4 regions of the Marinomonas sp. 63XJN7_9_ISO-PGPR-S23-217 genome follow, and region 1 is predicted to be linked to each of the others. Evidence: predicted binding sites of a transcription regulator. Region 1 holds the regulator's gene; each other region holds the start of a gene.
The links. Region 1 encodes sigma-54, which starts transcription at its own class of promoters, with help from an activator protein. Its sites were predicted from a motif close to TGGCACNNNNNTTGCTNT; they were not measured.

Region 1 (5,177 bases):
GCACCAGTCTGCCAGAGCTAGCCGCCTCCATCAGCAGTGTGCGTAAGGGCCACCATGACATTGCCATTGGTAACATCTTAGGCTCAAATATGTTCAACTTGGCGACAGTGTTACCACTACCTGCGTTAATCGCACCTGGCGTAATTGATCAAACCACTTCGGGACGGGATTTCTATTGGGTTCTAGGATTAACCGTTGCCCTATCCTTGCTCATCTACGGATTTGCCAAAACCAAAAACCAAAGCATCCCACGCTGGATAGCCATTCCCTTACTCGTTTCGTACGCTGTCTATATTTTCTTCGTTAGCACTGGGGATTCTGTCTAATGATCAAAGCAAGCCACAAAAAACTACTACTAGGGGCTGGCAGCATTGTTATCATTACTCTTTTTTTCTGGGCGGGTTCATCCGATAATAAAAACTTGCTTCAGACTGATAATCTGAGCAGCACCCCCGATTATTTCATTACAAAAATACACGCTACAGAATTTGATCAAAATGGCAAACTGATAGAAACCTTGACCGCTGATAAAGGTCTACATTACAACAAGGGCGCAAAGACACTTCTCGAAAACCCAAAGGTAAAAAGAGTAGAAAAAACGGGGAACTGGGAAGCACAAGGAAAAAAAGGGATAATTGAAGATGGCAGTAGTGATATCCTACTAACAGATGATGCATCTGCCATAAAACATTACGTAGACTCACCAGACATCACACTAACAGCGGACAATATTCGCTATTTAGATAAACAACAGTCACTTACGAGTACAGGAAATGCAAAAATCCACTCAACACAAGGCGAAACAACTGCCGATGTCATTGTCACTTATATCAACACAGAAGAAGTTAAAATGACAGGATCTGTAAGAGGACAGTATGAAGCAACACATTAAGGTCTGTACTTTATTAACCAGCTTATTCATAAGCCAATGGGTAGTAGCGCTACCAGACGACACAAGCAAACCACTAAATATACAGTCCAATCAAGCCCACTTTGATCAAAAAACAGGCGAAGCCGTTTACACGGGCGACGTATTTGTAAAACAAGGTACGATTGAAATTCAAGCTCAGTATCTGAAAGTCATCACCAATCCTAAAACACGTAAATTTACCGAGCTAATCGCAACGGGCCATCCTGCCAAATTTAGCCAGCAAATCGATTGGCAAGGTAATATGATGATTAGCCGTGGCAATAAAGTTGTCTATAAGACGGCTCAGTCCAAAGTAGAAATTTTTGGAGACGGCTACCTGAATAGAATGGACGATAAAATCACTGCTGACCATATTGTGTACTACATTAACAATGGCACCTTCAGCGCCGAAAAAGAAGGATCAGGCCGAGTCTCTATGACTCTACAACCACAAACCGAAAAACAACAAGAATCCTCACAGAAAAAAGAGAACTAAATGGCTGTTTTAGAAGCAAAAAACCTCGCAAAAAGTTATAAAAAACGCCAAGTGGTTAAAGATGTGTCACTTTCTGTCGAGTCAGGTCAAGCGGTTGGCTTGCTTGGTCCTAATGGCGCGGGCAAAACAACCTGTTTCTATATGATCGTTGGCATGGTCACCAACGATGCTGGCGGCATCTTTATCGATGGTCAAGACATCACCAAGAATGCCATGCACACCCGAGCTCAAAAAGGCATAGGCTACCTCCCCCAAGAAGCCTCTATTTTTAGAAAAATGTCGGTAGAAGACAATATTTATGCCATTCTTGAAACACGAAAAGAACTTAATAAAGCTCAAAGAAAAGAACGACTAGAAAGTTTATTAAAAGAATTTCATGTCACTCACATTCGCTCTAACTTGGGTATGGCATTGTCTGGTGGTGAACGGCGCCGAGTTGAAATCGCGCGGGCACTGGCGATGAACCCCAAGTTCATATTACTTGACGAACCATTCGCTGGTGTGGATCCTATTTCAGTGGGTGATATAAAGCTCATTATCAGGCACTTACAAGAAAGTGGTATTGGGGTGTTAATTACCGACCACAACGTCAGGGAAACCCTCGACATTTGTGATAAAGCCTACATTGTTGGTAATGGTCATATCATCGCATCAGGGGATGCTGACACGGTTATCAACAACGAACAAGTGAAAAAAGTCTATTTAGGTAACGACTTCCGCTTATAACCTCTTATTTTTGCAACTCAAAGGGAGTAACATGCATAACTTGTTCCATATTTCTTACTTTCAACTTAACGATAAAAGAGTTGCTCTATGAAGCAGTCTTTGCAATTAAAGCTCGGTCAACAACTGACCATGACACCACAGCTGCAGCAAGCCATTCGTCTACTGCAACTTTCAACACTGGATCTAAAACAGGAGATCCATGAATTTTTGGAGTCTAATCCACTACTGGAAATTGACGATGAGGAATATACCTCAAGTGATACCTCATCCGCATTGAGAGAACGCGACAGTGATAACACACACTCTGCCGAGAAAAAGGCTGAGTCAAATAATAGCGAAGAAGCAAAAGTCGAATCAGAATGGACTGACAGCATTCCAGAAGAGTTATCCATTGATAGTGACTGGGATGATACCTATCAAAATTCAGCGTCTGTCAGCCACTCAAATAACTATGAAAATGATGGGGATTTTGAAAGTCGTAGCGCGCCAGAAGAAAGCATTCAAGACCATTTAATTTGGCAACTTAATCTCACGCACATGTCTGATCGGGATATTGAAATTGCTTACGCCATCATTGAATGCGTTCAGTCCGACGGATACTTGAGTATTACCCCAAATGACATTTGGGAATCATTGAGCACTGAACTTGAAGACCTTGAGCTTGATGAAGTCATTGCTGTTCAACACCGTTTACAACGCTTTGATCCGGTCGGCGTATGTTCTATTGATCTGCGTGATTGCCTGTTAGTTCAATTAGAACTTTTCCGCGATCATCCTTTGTACAAAAGTACTTATAATTTAGTAGACAATTATTTACCTCTGCTGGGTAATCGCGATTTTGCACAGTTAAGCCGGAAAACAAAATTGAAAGAAGAATCACTCAAAGAAGTGATTGAACTAATACAACAACTCAATCCACGACCAGGATCCATTATTGATGCAGACGATACGGATTATGTTATCCCCGATGTGTCTGTTAGAAAGCGTAATAACGTCTGGCAAGTTGAACTGAACAATGACGCTCTTCCACCGGTTAAGATAAATGAAACCTATTCGGCCATGGCATCAACGGCTTCCACATCAGAAGACGTCACGTATATCAAAAACTCCTTACAAGAAGCTAAATGGTTCATGAAAAGCTTGCAAAGCCGTAATGAAACCTTACTAAAAGTCACCAGCTGCATCGTAAATCGACAAATCGATTTCTTTGAGCTTGGTGAAGAAGCGATGAAACCCATGGTACTTCATGATGTCGCAGAAGAAGTAGGCATGCATGAGTCCACTATTTCCCGAGTAACCACACAAAAATACATGCATACCCCAAAAGGCATTTTTGAGCTGAAGTACTTTTTTTCCAGCCATGTCAATACCGCTTCTGGAGGGGAATGTTCTTCGACCGCTATTCGAGCTATGATTAAGAAGCTCGTTAACGAAGAGCCTGCCAAAAAACCGCTTAGCGACAACAAACTAGCCAGCATTTTAGCGGAACAGGGTATTCAGGTTGCTAGACGAACGGTGGCAAAATATCGCGAGGCGATGAATATTCCGCCTTCTAATGAACGTAAACGACTCTTCTAATACGGATACATTTCTTTATGCCTTTGAAATCTATATTGAAAGCTGAACTCGTTATCGCCAAACAGGATATTATTAGCAAGAAACGCGTACTAGAAAGCATTGCTGATGTTGCGTCAAATCGATTACATTGCGACAACGAAGCAATTTATGATGCATTATTAGGACGCGAAAAACTTGGTAGTACTGGCATAGGCAATGGTATTGCCATCCCCCATTGCCGTTTGGAAAGCGCTAACCATACAGCTCTGGTTGTGATGTCATTGCAATCCGCCATTAACTTTGACTCCGTGGATAAGCAAAACGTGGATTTAATTTTTGCTTTAATCGTGCCTCCTAGCGAATGCGATAACCACTTATCAACCCTGTCAGAAATTGCTGAGTTGGCGCAGTCTACCGAAAAACTCGATAAATTAAGAGCGGCCGAGACCAACCAAGCCCTTCTTGATGAATTAGAATCACTATTGAATTAGATTTAATATAATAAGGAAAAAGGTATGTTGGAAGAGTCGGTCACCATCATCAACAAACTTGGCCTACATGCACGAGCCGCAGGAAAACTGGTCGAAACCACTTCTCGATTTTCTTGTGATGTTACCATCGAGAAAGACGGGCGCAACGTTGATGGTAAAAGCATTATGGCAATGATGATGCTAGCTGCTGGTAAAGGCACCAACATCACCATAAAAACAAATGGAGAAGATGAAGAGGATGCCATCAAAGCGATTATTGCATTAATCAATAATCGCTTTGGAGAAGACGAATAAGGACAACAATGCCAGATAAAAATACACTCGCCCACCTACAAACGGTCACAGAGTCTTTAGAGTCTGGCGCCACACTACAGACGCGCTATTTGCTAAATGGCGCCTTACCCGCACAAGAGGTTGCTAGCCTTCTAGAATCCTCACCTCCTAAAGAACGTAAGCAACTTTGGGAACTCATTGAAGACAAAAACCAAGGCGAAGTTCTTCAGTATCTTAACGAAGACATACGCTTACAGTTTTTGGAAAACATGAGCACCCATCGAGTGGTCGCGGTATCTGAACACTTTGAAAGCGATGATTTAGCCGATTTACTGCAACATCTCCCAGACAAAGTGGTAAGCGAAGTACTCTTATCCATGTCCCCTCAGGATAGACTAAGAGTTGAAGCCTTATTAAGCTACTCGGAAGACTCCGCCGGTGGCTTAATGAACACGGACACTATTACCATTCGACCTAATGTCACCTTAGATAGAGTATTTCGTTACCTTAGACAATATAAACAAATTCCTGACATGACAGACAGCTTATTAGTTGTCAGTCGTTCAAATCGACTATTAGGGATCCTCCCCTTAGCAAAACTCCTTGTCTGTGATCCAAAAACCACCGTACGTGACATTATGGAAACTGACCACACCACCATCCACTCAAACACATCCGTAAGCGAAGTCGCTCAAGTGTTTGAAAAAATGGATTTGGTTTCCGC
Region 2 (5,177 bases), 2.5 Mb from region 1:
TAGTTCTCTGCATTTAGCGTAAGCAAGAAGATACACCGCCGCTTGGCTTGGGCTATTATGCTATTCAAGCGCGTCGGATCTTGGTGCGGGGTAAAATTCGCGCAATTGTACCCTTATATTGATCAATATCCCATTAAAGAGACAAAAAAAGTCACAATAATTAATCGAGGCCAATCTGCGCGCAATAAAATACTCGTTTCTAAGACACAATCCGTGTGAAATAAAAATTAATTCTATCTCAAACCTATTGTGACCATTTTGCATCACTTTTATGTCAGTGTGATTACTGTTTATTCAGCCCCTGCAATTTATCAAATAAGCAGGACAAAATACCTATTGGAGGCTCATTGATATAAATACTAGACAGCCCATTGCTGGGCTAATCTCATATTAAGAGGGAGTTAAGGCAAATAAATACCTACGTTAGTTCGACCTTTACCCAACAAATAAGACGCATGGATACGACTCATGACACCTTTACCACAATATAACAGGTGCATTGTCTCTTGGTCTAAATCATGCCAGCTAGACTCTAACGCAAAAAAAGGAATCACTTTAACCGGACGACCACTGACTTTCAAAGGACGCTTCGCCGCTTCATCCGGATGACGAATATCCACTATTACTTCATCGCCGACAGGCATACGGACGACTGGAACCTCGCCTTGATATTGTTTTGCTACATCATCCATTACATTTTGGATAGACATAACTTGAGCCTCTTCCACCGCTTTTTCCAGCACCGCAAAATCAAATTTACTTTCTTCGCGTTCTACTCGGTGCATACGGGCACGAGTAGTCGGGTTGACGGAAATCACACCACAGAATTCTGGCATACTGGCCGCAAAAGGCGCGGTGCCAATCTCAATGGCTTTATCGATAATAGCCTGTTTATTAGTGGTAATCAGCGGACGAAGCACCAATTCGTCTGTCACTTGATCGATGACTTTCAAATTTATTAATGTTTGACTAGAGACTTGCGCGACACTCTCGCCGGTTACCAGCGCTTTCGCCCCTACACCTTCCATTACCTTAGAAGCCGCTCTTAGCATCATACGCTTGAGGATAACCCCCATTTCAGCATTATCAACCTTGGTCAGTATCTCCCCCACCACTACTTCAAAAGGTACCGTTACAAATTTAACATTAAGACCGGAGCCGTACTTCTCCCAAATAAAGTTAGAGACTTGTTTCACACCAATTTCGTGGGCATCGCCACCTAGGTTGAAAAAGCAAAAGTGCGTTTTTAGACCTCGACTCATTGTCATAAAAGAACTGACAGTGGAATCATATCCCCCAGACATAAGAGACAATACTGAGTCCTGGGAACCCAATGGGTATCCACCCAAGCCCTCTACACGCTGTTCAATTATCCACACGCGCTGATCACGAATATCGATAGGCACCAGTACTTCAGGGTTTTTCAAACGCACCGCTAAGGCGCCGCTACGCGCTTTTAAACAGCCGCCAATGTAACGCTCAGCCTCGACCGAAGTAAAATCATGGTGACCAACTCGTTTGACTCGAACAGCAAAAACAGCATCTTTTAACATTTCGCCATAAGACACCATGGCTTCTTCCACAATGTCATCTAGATCTGTAAATGAAAACTCACGAACAAACTGAAAATGCGCGATACCAGCAATATTAGACAGAGCTGTGGTGAAATCCTCACGTAGCTCATCCTTTTCAGAAAGCACCTCGATGAAATCCCAATTACCCGCCACAACAACATCAGCATCATGCTTTTTAAGAACCAACCTCATATTATGACGAAGTTGCTTTACAAACGCCTTTCTCACTGGACGACTTTTGATAGTGATTTCAGGGAAGAACTTAACAATAAATTTCATAGGAATTGCAACGCATACCAGATGGTTAAAAAAGGCGCACAGTATAATAAAAGAAGACGAGAACGAAAACCGACATTTTTGCACCAATATAAAGCATACGCAGGTTTTATTGCCCTTTATTGGTTCATTTATTTATTGTATTGTCTTTTAGCTGGCCACAGAAGTGTGCGTTTTTTATGAGTTTTTTTTTAAGGCAATGTTTTAAAAGGTTTTTTTATAATGCCCAACATTCTGGCATAAGTTATGCTTTATATTGGGACATTGTGCTTACGGCTGGCACGCTTTTTCACAAAGTCGAATACTTTTTGTTTAAATTAAAATTGGAGAACAACTATGTCAAACAAGACCCTTGCTTTGATTGCTGAGCACGACGCGAAGTGGGTTGACCTTCGCTTTACTGACTTCCGCGGTAAAGAGCAGCATGTGTCTATTCCAGCATCTTCTGTCGACGAAGAGTTTTTTGAAAACGGTCAAATGTTTGATGGTTCATCCATTGCAGGCTGGAAAGGCATCAACGAATCAGACATGATCATGATGCCACAAGACGATACAGCCCTAATTGATCCTTTTACAGAAGAAGCAACTGTCATTGTTCGCTGTAACATTATCGAACCTTCTACAATGCAAGGTTATGACCGTGACCCTCGTTCTGTTGCACTACGCGCCGAAGAGTTTCTAAAATCTACTGGCCTTGGCGATACTGCTTTCTTTGGTCCAGAGCCAGAGTTCTTTGTATTTGATGATGTTCGCTGGAAAGCAGACATGTCTGGTTGTTCTGTAGAAATCAATGCAGAAGAAGCCGCTTGGGCATCTAACAAGAAATTCGAAGGCGGCAACATGGGTCACCGCCCTACAGTGAAAGGCGGCTACTTCCCTGTTCCACCTGTTGATTCTCACCATGACCTACGTGGTGCAATGTGTGGCGCAATGGAATCCATGGGCCTAGCTATTGAGGTTCACCACCACGAAGTAGCGACGGCTGGTCAAAACGAAATCGGTGTTAAATTCAACACCATGGTTAAAAAAGCAGACGAAGTACAAATCCTTAAGTACTGCGTACATAACGTTGCTCACGCATACGGCAAAACAGCGACTTTCATGCCTAAACCAATCGTTGGCGATAACGGTTCTGGTATGCACGTTCACCAATCTTTCTGGAAAGATGGCGTTAACCAATTCGCAGGTGACCAATACGCTGGCCTTTCTGAAACTGCTCTTTACTACATCGGCGGTATCATCAAGCACGCTAAAGCCTTGAATGCGTTTACTAACGCCTCTACTAACTCTTACAAGCGTCTTGTTCCAGGCTTCGAAGCCCCAGTTATGCTAGCTTACTCAGCTCGTAACCGTTCTGCTTCTATCCGTATTCCATACGTTGCTAGCCCTAAAGGTAAGCGTATCGAAGCTCGCTTCCCTGATCCAACCGCTAACCCATACCTAGCCTTCGCAGCTATGTTGATGGCAGGCCTTGACGGTGTGAAAAACAAAATTCACCCTGGCGATGCTGCCGATAAAGACTTGTATGACCTTCCAGCAGAAGAAGCTTTGGCGATCCCACAAGTTTGTAGCAGCCTAGAAGAAGCTCTACGCAATCTAGACGAAGACCGCGAGTTCCTAACTCAAGGTGGCGTATTCTCTGACGACATGATCGATGCCTATATCGACCTTAAGAAACAAGAAGCGCTTCGTGTATCAATGACTACGCACCCAGTTGAGTTCGAACTTTACTACAGCGTATAAGCATTGTAGCCAATAAAAAGTCAGTATTTTTAGTAAAAAGCCTCGCCTTATATCGGGGCTTTTTTTTGCGCTAAAATAAATCAAACAACCTTAATAGCACCAAAACAGTGCAATTAGATAGACTCTATCCAGCAAACCCCGTATAAACAGGCCTTATTGATTTGCCCAATGTTGGTTCGTATTTTGCACATAATAAGATTCAATAGAGAGGCACCCAAGTGTATAGCTTATTAATAGACCACTTATCGACCGCCGTGGTTCAAGTTAACCGCGAGCTCGGGATTGAATATTTAAATCCGGCAGCCGAAATGCTGTTGGCAGTTAGTCGCCGACGTATTTACGGCCAAGATATCGGAGCAGCTTTTCGTGAAAACGAAGAAAGCATTGCTTCTTTGTATGCCGCCATCGAGTCAGGCCATCCTTTCACAAAGCGGGATGCCGAAGTCGAACGCGCTAATGGAAAAAAATTGTTCTGTGATTACACAGTGACGCCAATTACCGGCACCATGAATACTACGGACAGTCTACTGATTGAGTTTTACCCTCGGGATCGCATGAAGCGCATCTCCCAAGAAGACGAGCTGATTGCGAACCACCAATCAAGTAAAGAATTAGTGCGTGGCTTAGCCCACGAGATAAAAAACCCACTCGGTGGTATTCGTGGAGCAGCACAATTGATCAGTCGAGCCTTTACCGATGAAGCGCTAAAAGACTATACGCAAGTCATTATTGAAGAATCTGATAGGCTTAGGGACTTAGTGGATCGTTTGCTCGGACCACGTCAGCTGCCCCAAAAAGCACCATTGAATATTCACCGAGTATTGGAGCGAATTAAACAACTTATCTTGGTGGAAGCAGATGGTCAGATTGAGTTGATTCGTGACTATGACCCGAGTATTCCCGATATCATTGGTGATGAATCCCAATTGATTCAAGCCATGCTCAATGTCACTCGTAACGCCATGCAAGTTCTTTTAGAGCAAGAAGAAAACCAACATAAAGAAATTAAGATAGTCACTCGCGCCCTTCGTCAATTTACGATCGGAGCCAAGCGTCATCGCCTCGTCTGTAAAGTAAGCATTATTGATAATGGCCCAGGTATTCCCGAACACATTATGAAAACACTTTTTTATCCCATGGTGAGTGGGCGTGCTGACGGAACGGGTCTCGGGCTTTCGATTTCCCAGTCGGTCGTTCATCAACATAACGGCATTATCGAATGCAACAGCCATCCACAAAGAACAGAATTTAATGTCCTGATACCTATCGAGACAGCATCTCAAGATAAGGAGGAGAACCCATGACACAACAAGAGACGGTATGGATTGTCGACGATGACAGATCCATACGCTGGGTCTTAGAAAAGACACTTGAACAAGAAGGCATCCAATGTCAGCTTTTCGACTCCGCCGACAACCTTGTCAAAATGCTCAATCAAGAGCAGCCTAGTGCCATCATCAGTGATATTCGAATGCCTGGTATGGATGGACTAGCACTGCTTGAAAAGTTACAAAGAGAGCATCCCTACTTACCTGTTATCATCATGACAGCCCATTCAGATTTAGAAAGTGCTGTGGCGTCTTA
Region 3 (5,177 bases), 1.4 Mb from region 1:
CAGATCACCGCTTGGGCAATGGCAAGCCGCTGCTTCATACCGCCAGATAACTCGTGGGGATAACGATTCAAGGCATGACCCAACCCTACTTGTGCCAGCATCTCAGCGGCTTCCTGCTTGGCGACTTTTTTTTCTTTGCCAAATAAGTAGCCAGTGATAGAGGATTTTTGAAAGCCCTTAGCCGCGATGACATTCTCCAACACGGTCATATGGGGAAACACTGAATATTGCTGAAACACAATGCCGCGATCGGAACCAGGTTCGTTGGGAATCGGTTTGCCATCCAATAGCAATTCCCCTTCGGTGGCCGTTTCAATCCCTAAAATCATTTTCAAAAAGGTACTTTTGCCACAACCAGAAGCCCCTACTAAGGTAATAAACTCCCCTTCTTGCACCGAGACATTGACCCGTTCGAGAATAATGTCTTGCCCGTAGGATTTGCCTATGTTGGTACCTTGAATAATGGGTGTCACAGCGGCCTTCTTCACGTTGGATACGGCAGTCTTTGTCTGAATAGATTGACTCATGCGCCCCCCTCCAGACTCCAAGGAAAGAGTCGTCGATTCAATCGCGCCAATAAGAAGTCAATCAAGAATGCCAGTAGAGTAATCCACGCCACATAAGGCAAAATGATGTCCATGGCAAGATAGCGACGTACTAAGAAAATGCGATAGCCGAGGCCATCAGTGGAAGAGATGGCTTCTGCGGCGATTAAAAACAGCCAGCCCGAGCCCAATGACAAGCGTATCGCATCAATCAGTTTCGGCATGATTTGCGGTAACAACACGCGAATTAAAATTTGGCTGGTGCTTGCTCCAAGTGTTTGTGCTTTCACCAGCTGTTCTGTCGGAATTTCCTGTGTTCGCCGCTGAATATCCCGAGCGATAAACGGGGTAATCCCGATGGCAATCAGGGTGATTTTCGAGGCCTCCCCTAATCCCACAACAATGAATAAAATCGGCAACAACGCCAAAGGCGGCACCAATGAAATCACGGTCAGCAAAGGGGAAAAACTGGCATTCACCACAGGTAAGGCGCCCGTTAATAAACCTATAACCAATCCCAGCAACGCCGCAATCAGCACCCCCGCCCCTAAACGCCCCAGACTGCTCAACGTATCCTGCCAGAACACATAGTCCCCCGTCCGACGACTGGGCTCAAACGCCATACGGTAGATCGCATCGCCCATTTGACTGAACGCAGGCAGCATTTTATCACTGGGGTTGATCGCTAAGCGGGCATCCGAGCTCACCATATAGATCACCAATAACAGAACAAAAGGCAGTAGGCCGATAATAATCGCACTGGTTCTGCTTGGTTTTAAATTAATCATTTTTTTCATGTTGAGTCCCATGACCACTCTCTTCGATCTTCTTCCCTTAGTTTTCTCAATGAAAACCAAGGGAAGCCAGACCTCCAGAGAATGCGTTTGTCAGGTGAGTTACAGTTTTCCGTCGGCAGCCATTTGCATATAGGTAGGGTCAAAGCGCAGTTTGATATTGTTTTTATCGCCAAATACGCCAGCCGGCATTTGAATACCAACCGCCCCTGCACTTGGCGCCCCATCACCTAATAAACCGTGCGCAAACGAGAATTCAGCAACGTGCTTCATGGTGGCGTAGAGTTGTTTACTATCGACCAACTTAAGAGCTGATTGTGGCGTATAGAACATGTGGGTTTTTGCCAATTGCGCATCGTAACCAGCAAGGTTTGTTTCCGCTGCCTCGGCCATGTCTGTACGAACTTCTTTGGCTTTCGCGCTGTTACCTTGCATCAAGCCCATGATTTCATACCAGGCACCAACAAGGGCTTTACCAAAATTAGGGTTCTCTTTAAGGGTTTTGGTATTGACGACCATGGTGTCTAGGATTTCGCCTGGGATTTGAGAAGAGTCAAACACATCATAGGTGTTCGGCATTTGTAGAATCTCACTGACAATGGGGTTCCATGTCACAGCGGCCGTTACGTCACTGGTGCCAAACACCGATGCCATGTCTGCATCAGAGGTGTTCACCACGTTCACGTCTTTTTCGCTCATTCCCACCGAAGCTAAGGCGCGGGCAAGCAAATAGTGAGACACACTAAATTGAACCAAGTTGACGTTTTGGCCTTTAATGTCTTTTAGATGCTTTTTGCCTTTCAAGATAACCGCATCATTACCATTGGAGTAATCACCGACAATCAATGCCGTACTGTCTACGCCACTGGCAGCGGGAATCGTCAAGGCATCCATGTTCGCCATAGTACAGCCATCAAATTGACCTGCGGTATATTGGTTCATGGATTCAACATAGTCATTGATTTGTACGACATCGATATCGATACCGTATTTGTCGCCCCATTTTTTGATAATGCCGGACTCTTGAGCATAAGCCCAAGGCATCCAACCCGCATAAATGGACCAACAGACTTTGAAGTGGTCTTTTGCCAAGACATTGGCAGACAGTAGAATAGAACAAAGCAGAACGGTTAACTTTTTCGCGGAGTATTGCATAGCGGTCACCTTTTCAGTTTTTACATTACACACGGAGTACCCTTGGCAAATATCGCCATGTGGTCTCCCGGGCTTTTGTCCCGCCGTGTAACCTTGAAACTGACAAGGTCGAATGCTCTCGGACCAGTCACTATATTTTTCTATATAGCCGGAACCCTAGCCTTCTATTACATCAAATTGTGAAGCTCGACTTCCCAAGGGTACGAACTTGACTTACATAAAGCAGATAGTGTGCCAATTGCGCAATCCTCTTGTTTTAACAGGATTAATGAAGAATAGCGGCCTCAAACGTCAAAAAATATGCATAGAAAGAATGAAACATCTTGGGTCATAGAGCAAAAAACGCACTGCGATAGAGCAAAAATTAATTAATTCATTTAAAATTAATTATTGACAGTATTAATACTCTTGTACTATTTTTGATCTGCCCAAGAGGTCCCGACGGATGCATGATTCCATTTTGATCAGAAAAGTCACGCGATCTGTAGTGCTTAAAACCGGAGGAAAATAATGATGAAAACGAAAGCCGGAACGATGACAGCCATAGCAGAAACCTTGATGGCCGATAATGTGTTTGCTATTCGCCAACGAATTAAGAGCCATTTAACTCTCAGGACAAATAACCACCCACTTTTTATAATAGTGCGAGAGTTAGTCGCAAAAAGATCAAAAGTTCTCACAGCTCTTCTTTTATTCTTCCTATTGATTGCTGGCATACCGTTAGATTCGAACTTTTTCTCGCCCTACAACTTAACTTTTACCTTACAAAAACTGCAATTAGTCGGCATCACTGCCCTAATTTTTTTACCAAATTGATGCGTTACGCAACAAACCATGTTGAATACAGGGTGAGCATATCACCTGTTTGAAAACCCAAGCCCTTTTGACCAAGGTTAAACTCGTTGATGGATACCTTAAAAGACAATGTAGAGAGCATTCTAAAGCTCATTTATCAAAAACATCAAAACCAACAGCGCATTTTGATAGGCATTGCTGGGCCTCCAGGTTCCGGAAAGTCAACGCTTGCAGAATCCGTTGTCTCAGCATTAAATAACCAATCGATAGACAGAAATACATCCGCTTTATTGCCCATGGATGGCTTTCATTATGACAATGAGATTCTGATTCAGCGTCATTTACTCCCTCGCAAAGGATCTCCTGAAACCTTTGATGTCAATGGCTTAAGCCATTTACTGACGAATGTGAAAAAAGCAGAAGGAGATATTCGCTACCCTATTTTTTTTAGAAAGCTGGATCGCTCTTTTATTGATGCTGGGCTACTTAAGAAAGAGGTTGATATCATCATTGTTGAAGGCAATTACCTGCTACTGGATGCGCCAGAATGGAGAGACATTGCACAGCTATTTGATATGACTGTATTTTTACGGTCTTCCTTAAGTATCTTAGAAGAAAGATTAAAATCAAGATGGCTTGGTCTTGGTTATTCTTTAGGAGATGCGCTAAAGAAAACCCATGATAATGACTTGATCAACGCAAAACTGGTGCTTAACGCCAGTCTCCCAGCAGACCTGACGCTCTATGAATAATCTTTAGTTGACCTGCGGCTTAATCACTTAAGAACTTAGTCATTTAAGAATGTGGTGGGGGACTCTCGTAGCAGAGTATTTTGATTAATCATAAACTCTGTTGAAATTTGATAACCCGCCGCTCCTAAAGCACGAGCAACATGAGCAAAATGCCCGGCATTGATAACCGGTCTCACAATACCTTGTAAATCCAGCTTATCCAATTGTGCTTCTATTTCCCGAATAAGCCTCTCCCGAATCGTCGCAGGAAAAGCGCCATCAATGACAACCGTTTCAAAATCAATCACAGCCAAGGTTGAAACAATAGCGTGGCCTAAGCTACGGCCAGCGCGTTTTAACCAAGCACTCACCGCTTCTTCCCCTTGTGACCAATCAAACGCTTCTAAATAAATATCTTGCGCTATGGGCAATGTTTGCTCTGTCATCATGTGTTCTAACGTCACAAGGGATGCGTGATCAACTAAGCGCTCACCACCACGCTCATCCGGTACACGTAACGGGCCAAATCCGCCGGCTCCGCCTCGTAATCCTGGGAAAACACTTCCATTTAAGACCACGCCACCACCAATAAAAGTGCCAACAAAAAAATACACAAGATCTTGAGCTTTTAAATCTGGACCAAAAAGAAGTTCTGCTCTGGAGGCCGCTGTCCCATCGTTTTCAATAGAAACAGGCCATTCCACAATCTCTTTGATCGACTCTTTTAGATCAAAATCACGCCAAGTTTCCATTTCTTGTAATGGCGCATCAAAGTCCGATGCCCAATTCCATAACTCAAAGGGACAGGCAATATTAAACGCACTAATATCCTCATGCAGTAGCTGCGCCTCTGATAAAAGTGTCGATAAGTTCTCTTCGATAAATCTAAGAGTATTACTCGGCGTAGGATAGCGATGGTAGCTCACTATTCTGGCTTTAATGTCACCAATAAAATTGATAAGAACAAGATCAAAAGAACGCCGCCCCACTTTAAAACCAATATAATGCCGGACGTCTGGATTTAAACGAATCTCTGTCGATGGCTGGCCTCGTTTGCCTCGAATAAGATTACCTTTTAATAAAAACCCTTCTTTTTCCAATGCCCGAAAAATCATCGAAATGGCATTCGCTGACAGCCCTGTCATTCTGGTGGCTTC
Region 4 (5,177 bases), 390 kb from region 1:
CTATCGATTTCGTCATTTTTTTGAACAAATAAAAGCCTCTAGCTAAGCATTAAGGCTATCTTTTTCATATTTTGGGCGGCTGCCGTTAATAGACATTGAGAAGCTACTTTATCTGTTCCTCGAAATCGTGCATATCGATAGCCATGCAGCTCTTTTGCGTCGGCAAAACTTCGTTCCACGGTTTCCTTTCGTCTGGCATAAATGACTTTGCCTAATGGGGTTAGCCGATGGGCATTGATGCGTTCTTTGCTATCTTCCCAAACATGACGCGTAATGGTTTTGACCGATTTTTTGTTTGTGGTGCAGCGGTGCTTTTCTGGGCAGTTCGCGCAGATCAGGCTATCTGAGTCGTAGTGACGGTAACCTTCTCGAGAAGTGGTTTTGTAAATGAGTTTTTCACCTTGCGGACAGAAGTAGACATCTTGTTCCCTGTCGTACTTGTATTCGCGTTTATAGAAGAAGCCTTTCTTGTGATTAGGACGACGATAGCCCATCACGGCATAGATATGTCGTTCTTCTAACCCATGACAAACTGCCGAGGTAAAGTACCCCGCATCGACTCCGACCGATGTGATGAAAAGCTTAAAGCGTTCTTTGATTCGGTCCAATCGCTCTAAATAAGGGACAGCATCGTGGACATTGCCTGCGGTGACGTGTACGTCAGTAATAATGTTGCAACGTGCATCAACCGTTCGGTGATCTAAGTAGAAGAACCCTTTGGGCTTAGTATCTCGTACCATATAGCCACTCTCTGGATCCGTCGTACTCTGCTTGATTTCACGACTCTCCACCTTGTTTTTTTCAGGTGGTAAAGGCTTTTTTCCATGAACGAGTCGATCCTCCTCAACGGCCTTATCGAGCTCATCCATATACGCCTGTCGGGACTGTTCAACCACTACTTTTTCAAAATGCTTTTTGTTCGCATTGGCTTTAAGGTGTGTGGAGTCCGTATAAAAGGTGTTTCCGCCAACTAACTTGTGTTTTATAGCCTGGAGTACGATCTCATCAAAGATCTTTTGATAGATATCGGATTCCTTAAAACGACGTGTGCGGTTTGCACTCAAAGTGGAAGCATCGGGAATTTTGTCAGTCAGGCCTAAACCTAAGAACCAACGATAAGCGACATTAACTTGAACCTCTCTAATCAACTGACGTTCACTACGAATACCAAAAAGGTAGCCAATAAATAGCAACTTAAACATGAGAGTAGGATCGAGAGCGGGACGACCGTTATCCGCGCAATAAAAATCCTTCACAAGATCATGTAGAAAGGAAAAATCAATAATTCGATCAATCTTGCGAAGCAAGTGATCACTGGGGACGAGCTCGTCGATGGAAACAAACTCTAAAGTAGACTGGGTTTGAGGGCGTTCTTTAAGCATGCCGTTATTATAAAAAATCCCCGCCGAATGGCGAGGACTTTATCAGCAGTCTGAGGGCGCTCTTGTAAGCGCCCTTTAGATATTTGTGCTGGCAGTGATTATTCGTATAGCTGCTCGCCATGTAGAGATGTATCAAGGCCTTCGGTTTCTTCTTCTTCAGTTACTCGGATGCCCATAACCATATCAATTGCTTTAATGATGATAAAGGTCATAATCGCATCGTAAATAATGGTAAAGCCTACCCCTTTTGCCTGAATAATCACTTGGCTAAGAATACTGCCGTGTGCATTATCATTCAGGCCAGCACCGCCGAATATGGCCGCTGAGAATACGCCAGTTAGTAGTGCGCCAATAATGCCTCCTACCGCATGAACACCAAAAGCGTCCAATGAGTCATCGTAGCCAAGCATTTTTTTCAGGTAGACAGAAGACCAGAAAGTACCAAGACCTGCTGCGATACCAATTGCGAACGCACCGATTGGTCCTACAAAGCCTGATGCTGGGGTAATCGCTACAAGACCGGCAACCGCACCTGAACTCATACCGAGAAGAGTTGGTTTGCCGCGAGCTGCCCATTCAACAAACATCCAAGCCATTGCTGCAACCCCTGTTGCAATTTGTGTCACGGCCATCGCCATGCCCGCTGTACCGTCTGCTGCTAACTCAGAACCCGCGTTGAAGCCAAACCAGCCGACCCACAGAAGAGACGCACCAACCATGGTATAGACAAGGTTAACGGGAGGCATTGCTGTTTTTCCATAGCCTTTACGTTTGCCAAGTACTAGTGCTGCAACTAAACCTGCGACACCCGCATTAATGTGCACAACGGTACCGCCTGCAAAATCTTGCACGCCGTCGCCACCGAGCCAACCGCCACCCCAAACCATGTGAGCAATAGGGGAGTAAACTAACAAGGACCACAAACCCATAAACCATAGCATGGCAGAAAACTTCATTCGTTCTACAACGGCACCAATAATCAAGGCCGGTGTGATGATTGCGAAGGTCATCTGAAAGGTCATGAATACCGATTCAGGAATAGAGCCACTTAACGTTTTATAACCAATACCGTTTAGAAACAGTGCACTTAGGTTACCAATAAACGCACCATCGCCTTTAAAAGCAAGCGAGTAACCAGCGATTGACCAAATAATGGTAATCAAGCAGGTGATAGCGAAAGTCGCGGCGGCAACAGACAGTAGGTTTTTACGGCGCACCATACCGCCGTAGAAGAGGGCAACACCCGGAATAGTCATCAATAGCACCAACGCTGTTGATGCCATCATCCACGAGGTATTCCCACTATCAAGGCTAGGTGTATCAGCCATTGCTTGGGAGGGAATCATCCATAGACTAAGTAGAGATAGAGCTCCACCTATGGTCGGTATTAGTCTTTTAATGTTCATCAATATTGCCTCTGTTTTAGCTATATTTATGGTAGGGGGATGTGTTATTGATTATTAGAGAGCATCAGAGTCGGTTTCTCCGGTGCGGATCCGAATAGCCTTCTCAAGTGTCAATACAAAGATTTTGCCGTCGCCAATTTTGCCTGTATTAGCTGATTGGCAGATAACATCCATAGCCTTATCAACTAATGCGTCATCTAAGGCGACTTCAATTTTTACTTTTGGCAAAAAATCAACGACATATTCGGCGCCACGATACAATTCTGTATGCCCTTTTTGTCGTCCAAAGCCTTTGACTTCTGTTACGGTAATACCACGAACACCTATTTCGGAGAGTCCCTCACGAACTTCATCAAGTTTAAATGGCTTGATGATAGCAATAAGCAGTTTCATATATGCCTCCTGAGATTTCTTATTTTCTAACGCGACAAAGAAATGTGTTTTTATGTGACTAATTATTCCTATAGCAGACACCGTGCCATATGTGCTGTTTACATAAAAATTAAAGCAACCCATGATGTTTTCTAGGGATCAAAAGGATAAAACGTGTCAAAATAGCGCTTCATTATTTGTTTTTGCCCTAACATGGAGCGTTTTATGGAGAGGTGTTGCTCTTTTTTGGTGCTATAAATGATGGTAAATTGTCATTATTTCGTATGATTTGAGTAAAATATAAGAAAATATGAACACTTGTTCAATTTTCAATGTGTCGGTTTTTTTAGAGCAGCCGTTTATGCCTAAATTCAGAAGTAAGCACTGCTGTTTCAGGGCAGTAAATTTTATTCCCTTTACTTTACATCTTCCTTTTTCATTTTTACGTGTCCTTGATTGCGTCCATGACCATCGGAAAATAGAGTATATAGATTGATAAAAATACATAGGTTATGGTTTTGGAACGAAATGCTTCTCTGGATATTCTAAAATTAGTGATGGCTTTTATGGTGGTTGCATTACACGCTGGTTTTTTATCTCAGGTGAATGCATTAATGAGCTATTTAACGGTTCAAGGACTGTTTAGAATGGTTGTGCCCGTTTTTTTGGTGATTAATGGTTTTTTCTTCTTTTCGGTTGTTTCTACTGATAAGCATCCATCTTGGTTTAAAAGAATCGCCATTCTCTACATCCTCTGGATGACCTTATATTCTGTGTTTTGGTGGCAAACGGCCTGACGGTTCTTGGGGAAGTCTTCTACGGTTATCTGAGACCTTGATATTTGGATATTATCATCTCTGGTATTTGTCCGGTATGTTGCTGGGGGCTGGGTTGCTATAATGTTTAAGGTATGCCTCTAGTGCTTGTTTGTTGGCCTGTGTTATTGTGACATTTTTGCTCGGCGTGTTTATCCAATATGCTGCCAATTATCAGTGGTTTCATAGTGCTTATATTAATAAAATTTTGATGTTTACACCGCTTCACCGAGGGCCACTACTGCTTTCTTTTCCGTTTTTAAGCATTGGTTTTTTGATTCACAAGCACGCATTGCATCGCGCAATTTCCTTACGTTTCATTATTGTTTTAAGTGTATGTGGTGTACTCGCTTTATTGGCTGAGTCCTACGTTGATTTTTTATTAACTCATGGTCAAAAGGGGTTTGATAATTTTCTCTCTTTGATTATTGTCTGTCCGGCAATTTTTCTACTTTGTATGAAAATGACAATGCCATTTGATAGTAAAAAAATTGCTTTATATTCTTCAGCTGTTTTCTTTGTTCATTTGTTCTTCTTAAATATCCTACGCAGTGAGACCAATCTTAGTGGTATAAAACTGATGTTGTCGACAATACCACTGACACTTGTGGCCGCTTTTTTTCTGATTAGGTTAAATGCTAGATGGAAGTATCTCTTGTAAGAATTGTTCGGTTATGAAGAGAAGTTGAGTAAATTCATTTACTCAACTTCTTATTGTGACTCAGGTTATTTGTCGAATTTGACACGCTTACTAGAAGATAAGGCTTCACTCTCTGAGTTTACAAATTTGCCATTTTTATGTTCGATAAAGAACACTTCGAGATGTTGTTTCTTGGCTATTTTAGCCCCTTCGACAGGTCCAAGACATAGCATTGTGGTTGCCCAAGCATCGCTGATTCTTGGATTTGTACCGAAAACAGAGGCAGAAACCAAATCGTGAGTAACAGGGCGGCCAGTGCTTGGATTCAGAATATGTGAGTATTCTACCCCTTTATCGTCAAAGTAATGGTTATACGTTCCGGATGTATCTAGTGTGACGCCTTTTTCATCTTCGATGGTAATGATCTTATACACTTTTTGTGAACCATCTTTTTCTTTGATAGGGCGTTGAATGGCGATACGCCATTTTTTACCATCTGGTTTGTGGCCTTTGATTTTCATGTCGCCACCAAATTCAACGAGATAGTTATTGATTCCTTTCA

Region 2: the regulator sigma-54 is predicted to act here: its motif matches at 2,086-2,103, upstream of glnA (glutamate--ammonia ligase).
Region 3: the regulator sigma-54 is predicted to act here: its motif matches at 2,714-2,731, upstream of AC0VYI_RS07905 (putative urea ABC transporter substrate-binding protein).
Region 4: the regulator sigma-54 is predicted to act here: its motif matches at 3,252-3,269, upstream of AC0VYI_RS16525 (P-II family nitrogen regulator).

Annotation. Positions count from the first base shown of each region.
Region 1 is NZ_CM149678.1:3,136,534-3,141,710, forward strand. Features, by position in the region: gene AC0VYI_RS14675 (calcium/sodium antiporter) at 1-326, shown strand, start outside; gene lptC (LPS export ABC transporter periplasmic protein LptC) at 326-892, shown strand; gene lptA (lipopolysaccharide transport periplasmic protein LptA) at 876-1,406, shown strand; gene lptB (LPS export ABC transporter ATP-binding protein) at 1,407-2,132, shown strand; gene AC0VYI_RS14695 (RNA polymerase factor sigma-54) at 2,220-3,710, shown strand; gene AC0VYI_RS14700 (PTS sugar transporter subunit IIA) at 3,728-4,180, shown strand; gene AC0VYI_RS14705 (HPr family phosphocarrier protein) at 4,205-4,474, shown strand; gene mgtE (magnesium transporter) at 4,483-5,177, shown strand, end outside.
Region 2 is NZ_CM149678.1:660,184-665,360, reverse strand. Features, by position in the region: gene thiI (tRNA uracil 4-sulfurtransferase ThiI) at 402-1,853, opposite strand; gene glnA (glutamate--ammonia ligase) at 2,187-3,593, shown strand; gene glnL (nitrogen regulation protein NR(II)) at 3,812-4,897, shown strand; gene ntrC (nitrogen regulation protein NR(I)) at 4,894-5,177, shown strand, end outside.
Region 3 is NZ_CM149678.1:1,688,230-1,693,406, reverse strand. Features, by position in the region: gene AC0VYI_RS07915 (ABC transporter ATP-binding protein) at 1-527, opposite strand, end outside; gene AC0VYI_RS07910 (ABC transporter permease) at 524-1,342, opposite strand; gene AC0VYI_RS07905 (putative urea ABC transporter substrate-binding protein) at 1,442-2,494, opposite strand; guanidine-I (ykkC/yxkD leader) riboswitch at 2,557-2,665, opposite strand; gene AC0VYI_RS07900 (hypothetical protein) at 3,005-3,310, shown strand; gene AC0VYI_RS07895 (AAA family ATPase) at 3,400-4,041, shown strand; gene AC0VYI_RS07890 (ROK family protein) at 4,077-5,177, opposite strand, start outside.
Region 4 is NZ_CM149678.1:3,522,992-3,528,168, reverse strand. Features, by position in the region: gene AC0VYI_RS16535 (IS1182 family transposase) at 39-1,382, opposite strand; gene AC0VYI_RS16530 (ammonium transporter) at 1,481-2,788, opposite strand; gene AC0VYI_RS16525 (P-II family nitrogen regulator) at 2,843-3,181, opposite strand; gene AC0VYI_RS16520 (acyltransferase family protein) at 3,679-3,957, shown strand; gene AC0VYI_RS16515 (hypothetical protein) at 4,088-4,636, shown strand; gene AC0VYI_RS16510 (FAD:protein FMN transferase) at 4,702-5,177, opposite strand, start outside.